One region of the Kocuria oceani genome, then DNA from elsewhere that is predicted to be linked to it. Evidence: riboswitches for the same ligand, from Rfam matches in the RefSeq annotation. Region 1 holds a riboswitch; each other region holds the start of a gene.

Region 1 (3,261 bases):
GGGCGGGACCCGCCCGGGAACCCAGACCCCGGCGCGGCTCAGCTCGTCGGCGGCCTCCCCCAGGACCTGCGCCGGGGACCCGTCGTGCGTGATCCCCCCGTCGCGGCCGAGCACGACGACACGGTCCACGACGTCGGCCCACACCGCCACGCGGTGCTCCACGACCACCAGAGTGGCCCCGCTGCGGTCCAGGCAGCGTGCCACCGCGTCCCGGACCTGCCGCACCCCTGCGGGGTCCAGGTTCGCGGTGGGCTCGTCGAGCAGGAGCAGCCCCGGGCTCATCGCCACGGCACCGGCGAGCGCCAGGCGTTGCTTCTGCCCGCCGGACAGGGCGGCGGTGGGATGGTCGAGCGGCAGGGTCAGCCCCACGTCGTCGAGGGCGGCGCGGACCCGGGGCCAGATCTGTTCCCGGGGCACGGCGAGGTTCTCGAGGCCGAAGGCGGTGTCGTCCCCGATACGGGACAGGACCACCTGGGACTCGGGGTCCTGCTGCACGAGCCCGGCGCGTCCCCGTGCCCGGTCCGGGTCCGTGCCGTCGAGCAGCAGCTCCCCGTGGCGGGAGAGCCCGTCGTCGTCGTGCAGCACCCCCGCGAGGGCGTGCAGGAACGTCGACTTGCCCGCCCCGCTCGGCCCCAGCAGCAGCACCCGCTCCCCCGGCTCGACCACCAGGTCGATGCCCCGCAGGGCGGGGGCCTCCCGGCCGGGGTGGTGCCAGCCGAAGCCGCGGGCCTCGACGCGGGCCCCCGCGGCGGCGGGCGTGCCGGGAGGACGCACCGCCGCGGCGGTCATCGCCGTGCGACCCGGCCCGAGGCCAGGCCCTGCAGCACGCCGGTGGCTGCGAGCGCCTTCACCACGGCCCACATCAGCAGGCCGGCGAGCACCGCGCCCGAGAGGGCTGCGAGGACCACGTAGACCACCTGGTGGCCGAGGGCCCACTCGTAGTTGTAGATGATGCTCTCGTTGACGCCCAGGAAGATGCCGCTGACCGCGCCCGCCGCGGCGGCCACCGCGGCGTTGTAGCGGCGGTAGCGCACCGCGGCGAAGACCAGCTCGGCCCCGATGCCCTGGAGGAGGCCGGACAGGATCACGGTCCAGCCGAAGTGGGTGCCGAGGAAGCCCTCGATGACGGCGGCGAGCAGCTCGCAGAACAGCGCGGCGCCCGGCTTGCGGATGATCAGACCGCCGAGCACGCCGGCCACGAGCCAGCCGCCGGCGATCAGCCCCACGGCGGGCGGATAGGTCACCGCGGCGGCTCCGACCACGGGATAGAGCAGGTTCGACCACGCCCAGAAGACGACCGCGCACACGGCGGCGAGGACGGCGGCCACGACGATGTCGACGACCCGCCAGGACGAGGACCCGGGCGCACGGTTGCGGCCGGCGGGACGGTGCGTGGTGGTGTTCATGGTGCGTTCCTCCTGGGCTCAGCGAGCCATCGGTGCCAGGAGGGGAGGGGTCCGCGCGGACACGGCCGGAGCTCACGTCCGCGAGTCACCCCTGAGGTGCTCGACTCCCTTCGCCGGTGCTAACCGGAGCAGGTTCGAGGGTCTGCGGTGATCCGCACTCTCAGCGCTGTGCCGCCGTTGCCGGCGGGGTGCGCTCCCCTGTCGTTTCAGTGGCACCGAGTCTACCCCTCCCCTGCCCGCACCGCCGCACGCACTGACATCCGGACTGTCGCCTGGACTGTCGCCGGTGCTGCCGCCGGCACGTCCGCCGTTCCGTTCCTGCCCGCGGGGCGTCCGGCGCTCCTCCCGCGGCGCGTCCGCCGGACGGCGAAGGGGCCCGTCCGCCCGGACACCGTTGCGGTGTCCGGGCGGACCGGCCCCTTCGTGAGGTGGTCCCCGGGGATCAGACCTCGGCCTGGCTGGAGGCCTTGGGGTTGTTCCGGGGCTGGTTCTCCATCTTCGCGACCTGGCGGGAGATCGCGACCTTGATCACCGTGCCGACGAGTCCGGTGACGAGCGACCAGATGATGATGCCGGTCCACGCCTCGTCCGGGTCCGGGTTCTTGGCGGGGGGCGGGTCCCCCGTGATGCGCGTCCACGCGGCGCCGAGCACCTTGTGCGAGAGCGCCACGCCGCCCAGCGAGAGGCCGGTGCCGGCGAGTTCGAGGATCTTCGTGTTCATGGACTGCTGCTCCTTGTCGTCGGGGCGGCGCGGATGCGCCCGTCGATCGTGCCCAGCCTAACGCGTCCTCCCGGATCCGTCAGTCTGCTGTCCGTCGGCGTGCTGCCCGTCCGCGCCCGGCGGGTCCGTGAGGGCCGCGTCGGTGAGGGCCGCCCCGGCCGCGTCGGTGAGGGCCGCCCCGGCCGCGGCCTGCCCGCCGCCGTTCTGCTCACCGGCACGGTTGAGCACCTCCTGCAGGTCGTCCTGCGTGAGGGTGGCCCGGTTGAGGTGCTTGGTGCGGTAGGTGGAACGGCCGACCATGTGCGCCGAGACGGGCACGGTGAGCAGCTGGAAGACCCAGCCCAGGATGATCAGCGGGATCATGACCGGGTCCCGGTTCTCCAGGGCGACGGCGGTGAGCATGAGCAGCAGCCCGAACACCTGCGGCTTTGTCCCCGCGTGCATGCGGGTCAGCAGGTCCGGGAACCGGACCAGCCCGATCGCCGCGGCCAGGGACATCAGCGCCCCGAGGACCAGGCACACGGCCGCGGCGGCGTCCAGGACGGTGTCCAGCACGGGGCTCACTTCCCGTGCTCGGCGGTCTGGGTGGCGAAGCGCGCCACCGTCACGGCGCCGATGAACCCCACCAGGGAGACGATCACCATGAGGATGAGGTTGTCGAGATGGCCGTGGTAGGCCATCTCCACGGCGAGCGACGCCGCCACGATGGCCAGCAGGACGTCGGTGGCCACCACCCGGTCCAGCAGCGACGGCCCCTTGGCCAGCCGGTACAGGGTGCCCGCGGCGGCCGTGCTGAGCAGCACGGCCGCGACGGCCACGGCGATCTCCATCACGAGCGGTCCTCCTCGGTGGTCTGGGGGTTCTCGGCGGCCCGGGGATTCTCAGTGGTTCCGGTGCTCCCGGCGGGGACGTCTCCTCGCCGGCCGCCGACGATCTGCTGCTCGGCCGTGACCGGGGAGCCGATCGCCGCGCTGTCCCCCTGCTCGGACTGCGCCGCGCCTCCCCCTCGGCGTTCGGCCCGCAGGGCGGTGAGCTCCTCCCGGGTGCCCATGATGCGGATCCACGCGGCCTCGACCTGCCGCACGGATCGCCGGAAGGACTCGGCCTCCTCGGGGGTGCGGACGTTGAGCGCGT
Region 2 (3,261 bases), on a different contig from region 1:
CCGCGCCGCCGCTCCCGCCGTGCCTCGGCCCCGGCCGCCCGGCCGGGGGAGGCCCAGGTGACCGCCGGTCAGGCGGCCGCTGCCGAGGGCGGGCGGCACGAGGCGACGACCGCCGCGGAGCTCCCGCAGCGCGCTCCCGCCGGACACGGGCCGACCGTCGTGGGCGTCGGCGTCAAGGCCGAGGACCTCAGCAGCGGCCGGCCCGCCGGTCAGGACTGAGCGCCCCTCCGCCGTGGCGACCCGGAGGACCCCGACCGGCCGGTCGGGGTCCTCCGCCGTCACAGGACCCGTGCCCCCGGTCGGACCGGCCCGCCGCCTGCCGGACTCCTGCCGGTCCGCCGCCGGACTCCGCGGCCGTCACACGGCCGGATCTCCTGTCCGGCCGCGCGGGGCCGGGAGTAGCGTGGTCGCACCACACGCGGGCGGCCCGACCGGGTGGACCCCCGGCCCGCAGCGCCGAGGGGATGACCATGAGCAGCAAGCAGATCGTACTCACCGCGGGCGCCGACCTCTTCGGACACCGGGACCCTGCGGCCCTCGACCGGTACTGGGCCCCGGACTTCCGGCAGCACTCCGGGCTCGGGCCCGACGGCCGGGAGGGGCTCCGCGCCGTCCTCGAGCAGCTGCCGGACGACTTCCGGATCGACACCCTGCGCGTGCTCGAGGACGGGGACATGGTCGCCGTCCACTGCGTCTACCACGGTCTCGGTCCGGAACCCCTGGTGGCGGTGGACGTCTTCCGCGTGGCCGGCGACCGGCTCGCCGAGCACTGGGACGCCCTCGAGCCGCTGCCCAGGGGAGCCGCCGGCGCGCACCGGGTCGACGGCCCCCGGCAGGTCACGGACCACGAGCACACCGCGGCGAACAAGGCGCTGATCACCGAGTGGGTGCACGGACGTCTCCTCGGTGCGGACCGGGAGGCCCTCGAGGAGCTGGCCCGCGACCCGCGCTTCGTCGAGCACGGCGCCGGACCGGAGTCCCGGCTCGCCCGGCGCGCCCTCCACCGGGTGCTCGGCGAGGGCGGCTTCGTCCTCACCGTCACCGAGGGGGTGCTCGAGCCCGACGGCGAGGGCGGGGAGCCCGGCGACCCGCGTCCGGCCGGCTGCTACGACCTGTGGCGGGTCGCCGACGGGCGGATCCTCGAGCACTGGGAGGTCGTCCAGCCCGTCCCGGAGCGGATGCCGCACGGCAACGGGTTCTTCTGACCGGGCGGCCGTCTCCGCGGCGGTCCGGGCGGGTCCCCGGCCGCGGGGCCGGGGACCCGCCGCGCCCGGCACCGACGGGCGGCTAGACTGGCGGAACACCTGACACGGGGTGCCGCGCGAGCGGCTGAGATCACACCCGTCGAACCTGATCTAGCCAGTACTAGCGAAGGGATGTCGCTGATGCGCGATGCCGTACCCCTGCCCGCCCGCACCGCAGGAGCCGAAGGGGCGCCGCCGGACCCCGCGCTCGCCGAGGACGCCGCCACGGCCCTCGAGGAGCTGCGCGCCGCAGCGCCGCTGGTGCAGTGCATCACCAACACCGTGGTCGCCAACGTCACTGCCAACGTCCTGCTGGCCGTGGGCGCCTCCCCGGCCATGACCGACATCCAGGGCGAGGGCGGGATCTTCGCGGAGCTCGCCGACGGACTGCTCGTCAACACCGGCACGCCCACCGCCGAGCAGCGCGGGGCCGCCTACGAGGCGGTCGGCGCCCGGCAGCGGGCCGGACTCGCCTGGGTGCTGGACCCCGTGGCCGTGGGCGCCCTGCCCGTGCGCACCGCGCTGGCCCGCGACCTGCTGCGGCACCGGCCGGCGATCGTGCGCGGTAACGCCTCGGAGATCATGGGCCTCGCCGGCGGCGCCGGAGGGCGGGGCACGGACGCCACCCACGGCGTCGACGCCGCCCGGGACGCCGCCGCCGCGATCGCCGCGCAGGCCGGCTCCGCGGTGGCCGTCTCCGGGCCGGTCGACCTCGTGCGCGCCCCGGACGGGAGCGTGGTGCGCGTGCCGCACGGCACGCCGCTGCTCACCCGGATCACCGGCGGCGGATGCGCCCTGGGCGCCCTGATGGCCGCCTTCACCGCCGTGCGCGCCGACCCCGCCGCGGCGGCGACCGCCGCCACGACGGTCTACACCCTGGCGGCCGAGGACGCCGCCGCCGGCTGCGCCGGCCCCGGATCCTTCGCCGTGGCCCTGCTGGACCGGCTGCACGCCATCACCCCGGAGCAGCTCGCCGCCCGGGCGGAGCTCGTGCGCGAGGAGGGTGCCCGGTGAGCGCCCGCCTCGACCCCGCCGCCCTGGCCCTGCACCTCGTCACCGACACGGCGCTCAGCGCCCCGCGCAGCGTGCCCGACGTCGTGGCGGCCGCCGTGGCCGGGGGAGCCACCATGGTCCAGGTCCGGGAGAAGCACGCCCCGGCCCGGGACCTGGTCGCCCTGCTCGTGGCCGTCGCGGAGCGCGTGGGCCGGGACGTCCCCGTGCTCGTCGACGACCGCGCCGACGCCTACCTGGCCGCCCGGGCGGCCGGGGCGGCCGTGGCCGGGGTGCACGTCGGCCAGTCCGACCTGCCCGTGGAGCTGGCCCGGCGGATCTGCGGACCGGACGCGGTGCTGGGCCTGAGCGCCGCCACGGCGCCGGAGCTCGACGCGGCCGCCGCCCTGCCCCCGGGCACCGTCGACTACCTGGGCGTCGGCGCCGTGCGCGCCACCCGCACCAAGCCCGACCACCCGGAGCCGCTGGGCGTCGAGGGGTTCGCCCGTGCCGCGGCACGCAGCGCCCTGCCGTGCCTGGCGATCGGCGGGGTGCGGGTCGAGGACGCCGCGGCCCTGCGTGCCGCCGGGGCGGCCGGACTGGCCGTGGTCTCCGGCATCTGCGCCGACCCCGATCCCGCGGCCGCGGCCGCCCGCTACGTGCGCGCCTTCGGCCGCGTCCCCGAGGAGGTGGCCCGATGAGCCCCCAGGTGCCCCGCGTCCTGGCCGTGGCCGGCACCGACCCCACCGGCGGGGCGGGACAGCACGCGGACCTGAAGTCGATCGCGGCGATGGGCGGCTACGGCATGAGTGCCGTGACGGCCGTCGTGGTGCAGAACACCCTCGGGGTGCGCTCCGTCCACGTCCCGCCCGTGGAGTTCCTCGCCGCCCAGCTGGACGCCGTCGCCGAGGACGTCGAGATCGACGCGGTGAAGATCGGCATGCTCGGCTCCGTGCCGGTGATCGAGACGGTGACCCGCTGGCTCGAGGACCGCCGGCCGCCGGTGGTGGTCCTGGACCCCGTCATG
Region 3 (3,261 bases), on a different contig from region 1:
CCAGGCCCCAGGCCTTGAGGTTGTCGGAGTCGTCCTCCTCGGGATCGTGGGCCGGGCGCGGCGGCCATCCGCCGGCCGCCGGGCCGCCGGTCCCCGCCAGGGGGCCGCCCGCGCCCGGACCGGGGAACGGCCCGCCCTGGGACTGGCCCGGGAACGGCTCCCCGGGAGCCCCGGGCCGGCCGACCTGCCCGGGCGGCGGCGGAGCGGGCGTGGACGGGCTGACGCCCCACTGCGGAGCCTGCGGGGCGTCCGCGATCGAGGGGTTCGACGGCGGCGGCCCGGCCGGACCGTCCCCGGGTGCCCGCGGCGCCGGGGCTGCCGGCGGTGGAGGAGCGGCCGGGGGAGCGGCGGGCGGCAGCGTCTCGCCGGAGAGCACCGGCCCGTCCTCGCGGTGGCCCTTCTCGGCCTCCGTCAGCAGGGTCACGAACCGCTCCAGCGACTCCGAGCCGTCGTACTCACGGGCCAGGAAGCGCTCGGCGCGGCGGCGCACCACCCGGTAGACGCGCCCGTCGTCGGGGATCGAGAGGTCCCGGGCGGCCTGCGCCACGATCAGCGGGGGCTGCTCGGGCAGCGGGTTCGTGCCCCACTCCAGCAGCCCGGTGAGCAGGGGCCGCTCCAGCACCGAGGCCATGGCCGCCCGGGCGCCGGGCACGCGGGTGAACTCCAGCAGCCCGCTCGGCGGGGCGGAGGGACAGCCCGGGACGTCACCGGGCAGCCGGGCCGCCCGCTCGAGCCAGAACGTGTCGCCGAAGAGGGTGGCCAGCAGCACGGCCGCCGCGAGCCGGTCCTCGCCCGGGGCGGCGTCCTCCGGGGCGCCCTCCTCCCAGTGGGTGCCCAGCGCTCGCCGGGCGGGCTCGCCGGCCAGCCGGACGCGCAGCTGCACGTCCTCCGGGCCGCGGGCGGTCTGCGCGGGATGCTCCACCGCGTGCCGCACCTGCGGGTCGAGCTCGGGGTCCATGGGCCACTCCTCCGTCGTCGTCCGTGAGGTCCATGCTCTCAGACGGTGCTGTGCGGCGGCGGGGAGCCGGTGGGGAGTTGTGGCCGTCGTGCCCTTCGGGACGTCCCCGCCCGGGGGGGCCGGGCAGGAGACGTGCCGAGCAGGGAGGGTGCCGGGCGGGGAAGGGGTCAGGCGGGGAGCAGGCTGCGCAGCTGTCCGGCCGCCAGACGCGGGTCCGGGGCCTCGGTGACCGCCCGGACCACCACGGCGCCGCGCGCCCCGGCGGCCAGCACCTCGGGGAGGCGCTGCTCGTCGATGCCGCCGATGGCGAACCAGGGCACGGGCGCGGCCGCCTGGTCGGCGTCCAGCCGGGCCTCGGTCAGTGCGGCGACCTCCCGCACGAAGTCAAGGCCGGTGGCGGACCGGCCCGGCTTGGTGGGGGTCTCCCACACGGGCCCGGTGCAGAAGTAGTCCACGTCCGGGTCGGCCAGCGCGGCGCGGGCCTGGCCGAGGTCGTGGGTGGAGCGTCCGATCAGCACGTCGGGGCCCAGCAGCTGCCGGGCCTGGGCGGGGGTGAGGTCGTGCTGGCCGGCGTGGAAGACGTCGGCGCCCACGAGCGCGGCGAGGTCGGCGCGGTCGTTGACGGCGACCAGCGTGTCGTACTCGGCGGCGACCCGGCCCAGCAGGCGCAGCGCGGCGATCTCCTCGTCGGTGTCGATGCTCCTGTCCCGGAGCTGGACGATGTCCGTCCCGCCGGCGCAGACGGCGTGCAGGAACTCCTCGAGGTCGCCCTGTGCGCGGCGGGCGTCGGTGCACACGTACAGCCGGGCGGCGAGGAGCCGGTCCGTGCGCGTCATGCGCAGCTCGGAGGCGGCGGGGGCAGCGGTGTCCTGGGTATGCTGGGTCACACGCTGATGATAGGTCAGCGGTTCTGCGGGAGCCCCACGGGGCTGAGAGGGCGTTCGGCGCCGACCGCCACACCTGATGCGGGTCATGCCGCCGTAGGAAAGGACGATGCCGGTGACATCCGCGCCCCCCGTTCCGATGCCCGCCGCCCAGCACGTGCGGGCCGACGTCGCCGTGGTCGGGGCCGGGGTGGTCGGCCTGGCCACGGCCTGGGAGCTGCGCCGCCGCGGCCGCTCGGTGGCCGTGGTGGATCCCGAGCCCGGCGCCGGGGCCAGCCGGGCGGCAGCCGGGATGCTCGCCCCGGTGAGCGAGGTCCAGTACCAGCAGGAGCCGCTCTATCCTTTGATGCTCGCCTCGGCCGGCGCCTACCCGGCGTTCGTGGCCGCCGTGGAGGAGGCCGCCGGCGGCTCGGTGGGCTACCGCGCCACCGAGACGCTCGTGTGCGGCGTCGACGCCGCCGACCGGCAGGCCCTGGCGGACCTGCGCGAGCTCCAGCGGCGCCACGGCCTGGCCGTGGAGCCGCTTGCGCTGCGCGCGGCCCGGGCCCTGGAGCCGGCCCTGAGCCCGCGGCTGTCCGCCGTGCACCGCATTCCCGACGACCACCAGGTGGACCCGCGCCGGCTCGTGGCAGGGCTGCTCGCCGCCCTCGTCGCCCCCGAGCTCCCCGCACCGTCCGGGCCCCGCGGAACGGACGGCGCCGACGGCGGGCCCGCCCGCCTGGTGCACGACCGCGCCGCGGGGCTGCGCCACGGCCCCGACGGCGCGGTGACGGGTCTGCGCCTGGCCGGCGGCGGGATGGTCTCGGCGGCGGAGACGGTCCTCGCCCCCGGCACGGGTCTCAGCGACCTGGAGGGCCTGCCCGGGTCCTGGCGGCCGCCGCTGCGCCCGGTGCACGGGGACATCCTCCGCGCCCGCCCGCCCGCCGGGGCGCCCGCCCTGCTCGAGCGCACCGTCCGCGGTGTGGTCCACGGCGTGCCCGTCTACCTGGTGCCCCGCGACGACGGGACGGTGGTGATCGGGGCGACCTCCCGCGAGGACGACCTCGACGGGATCAGCGCCGGGGGCGTGTTCCGGCTGCTGCGCGACGCCCAGGCCGTGGTCCCCGGCGTCGCCGACCTCGAGCTGGTCGAGGCCATGGCCCGCGCCCGGCCCGGCACTCCGGACGACATCCCGTACCTGGGCCGCGTCCGCGGCTCCGGGGGAGACCCGGCGGCCGGTCTCGTGGTCTCCACCGGCTACTTCCGCCACGGCGTCCTGCTCGCCCCGCTGGCCGCCCGCCTCGCCGCGGAGCTGGTGCTCGGGCGGTCCGGCACGGATCCGGGCCCCGACGCCGAACACCTGGCCAGCACCGACCCGCACCGCTTCGACCGCCCGGTCGAGGCGCCCTCCGTGGACCTCGCGATCGGGTCCCGCACCCC

The links. Region 1 has a riboswitch for thiamine pyrophosphate ahead of PU704_RS05805 (ECF transporter S component). Riboswitches for the same ligand answer to the same signal wherever they lie in the genome.
Region 2: it holds a riboswitch for thiamine pyrophosphate, as region 1 does, so the genes downstream of both, thiM (hydroxyethylthiazole kinase) here and PU704_RS05805 (ECF transporter S component) in region 1, are expected to answer to the same signal.
Region 3: it holds a riboswitch for thiamine pyrophosphate, as region 1 does, so the genes downstream of both, PU704_RS18835 (FAD-dependent oxidoreductase) here and PU704_RS05805 (ECF transporter S component) in region 1, are expected to answer to the same signal.

What each region holds. Positions count from the first base shown of each region.
Region 1 covers NZ_JARAMH010000004.1:100,394-103,654, reverse strand. The annotation lists gene PU704_RS05810 (ABC transporter ATP-binding protein) at 1-789, opposite strand, end outside; gene PU704_RS05805 (ECF transporter S component) at 786-1,406, opposite strand; TPP riboswitch at 1,495-1,616, opposite strand; gene PU704_RS05800 (DUF4235 domain-containing protein) at 1,849-2,127, opposite strand; gene mnhG (monovalent cation/H(+) antiporter subunit G) at 2,185-2,682, opposite strand; gene PU704_RS05790 (MrpF/PhaF family protein) at 2,688-2,960, opposite strand; gene PU704_RS05785 (Na+/H+ antiporter subunit E) at 2,957-3,261, opposite strand, start outside.
Region 2 covers NZ_JARAMH010000007.1:43,424-46,684, forward strand. The annotation lists gene PU704_RS09380 (Rne/Rng family ribonuclease) at 1-219, shown strand, start outside; gene PU704_RS09385 (nuclear transport factor 2 family protein) at 471-1,205, shown strand; TPP riboswitch at 1,301-1,394, shown strand; gene thiM (hydroxyethylthiazole kinase) at 1,386-2,258, shown strand; gene thiE (thiamine phosphate synthase) at 2,255-2,935, shown strand; gene PU704_RS09400 (bifunctional hydroxymethylpyrimidine kinase/phosphomethylpyrimidine kinase) at 2,932-3,261, shown strand, end outside.
Region 3 covers NZ_JARAMH010000030.1:15,171-18,431, reverse strand. The annotation lists gene PU704_RS18845 (hypothetical protein) at 1-958, opposite strand, end outside; gene thiE (thiamine phosphate synthase) at 1,126-1,794, opposite strand; TPP riboswitch at 1,861-1,962, shown strand; gene PU704_RS18835 (FAD-dependent oxidoreductase) at 1,952-3,261, shown strand, end outside.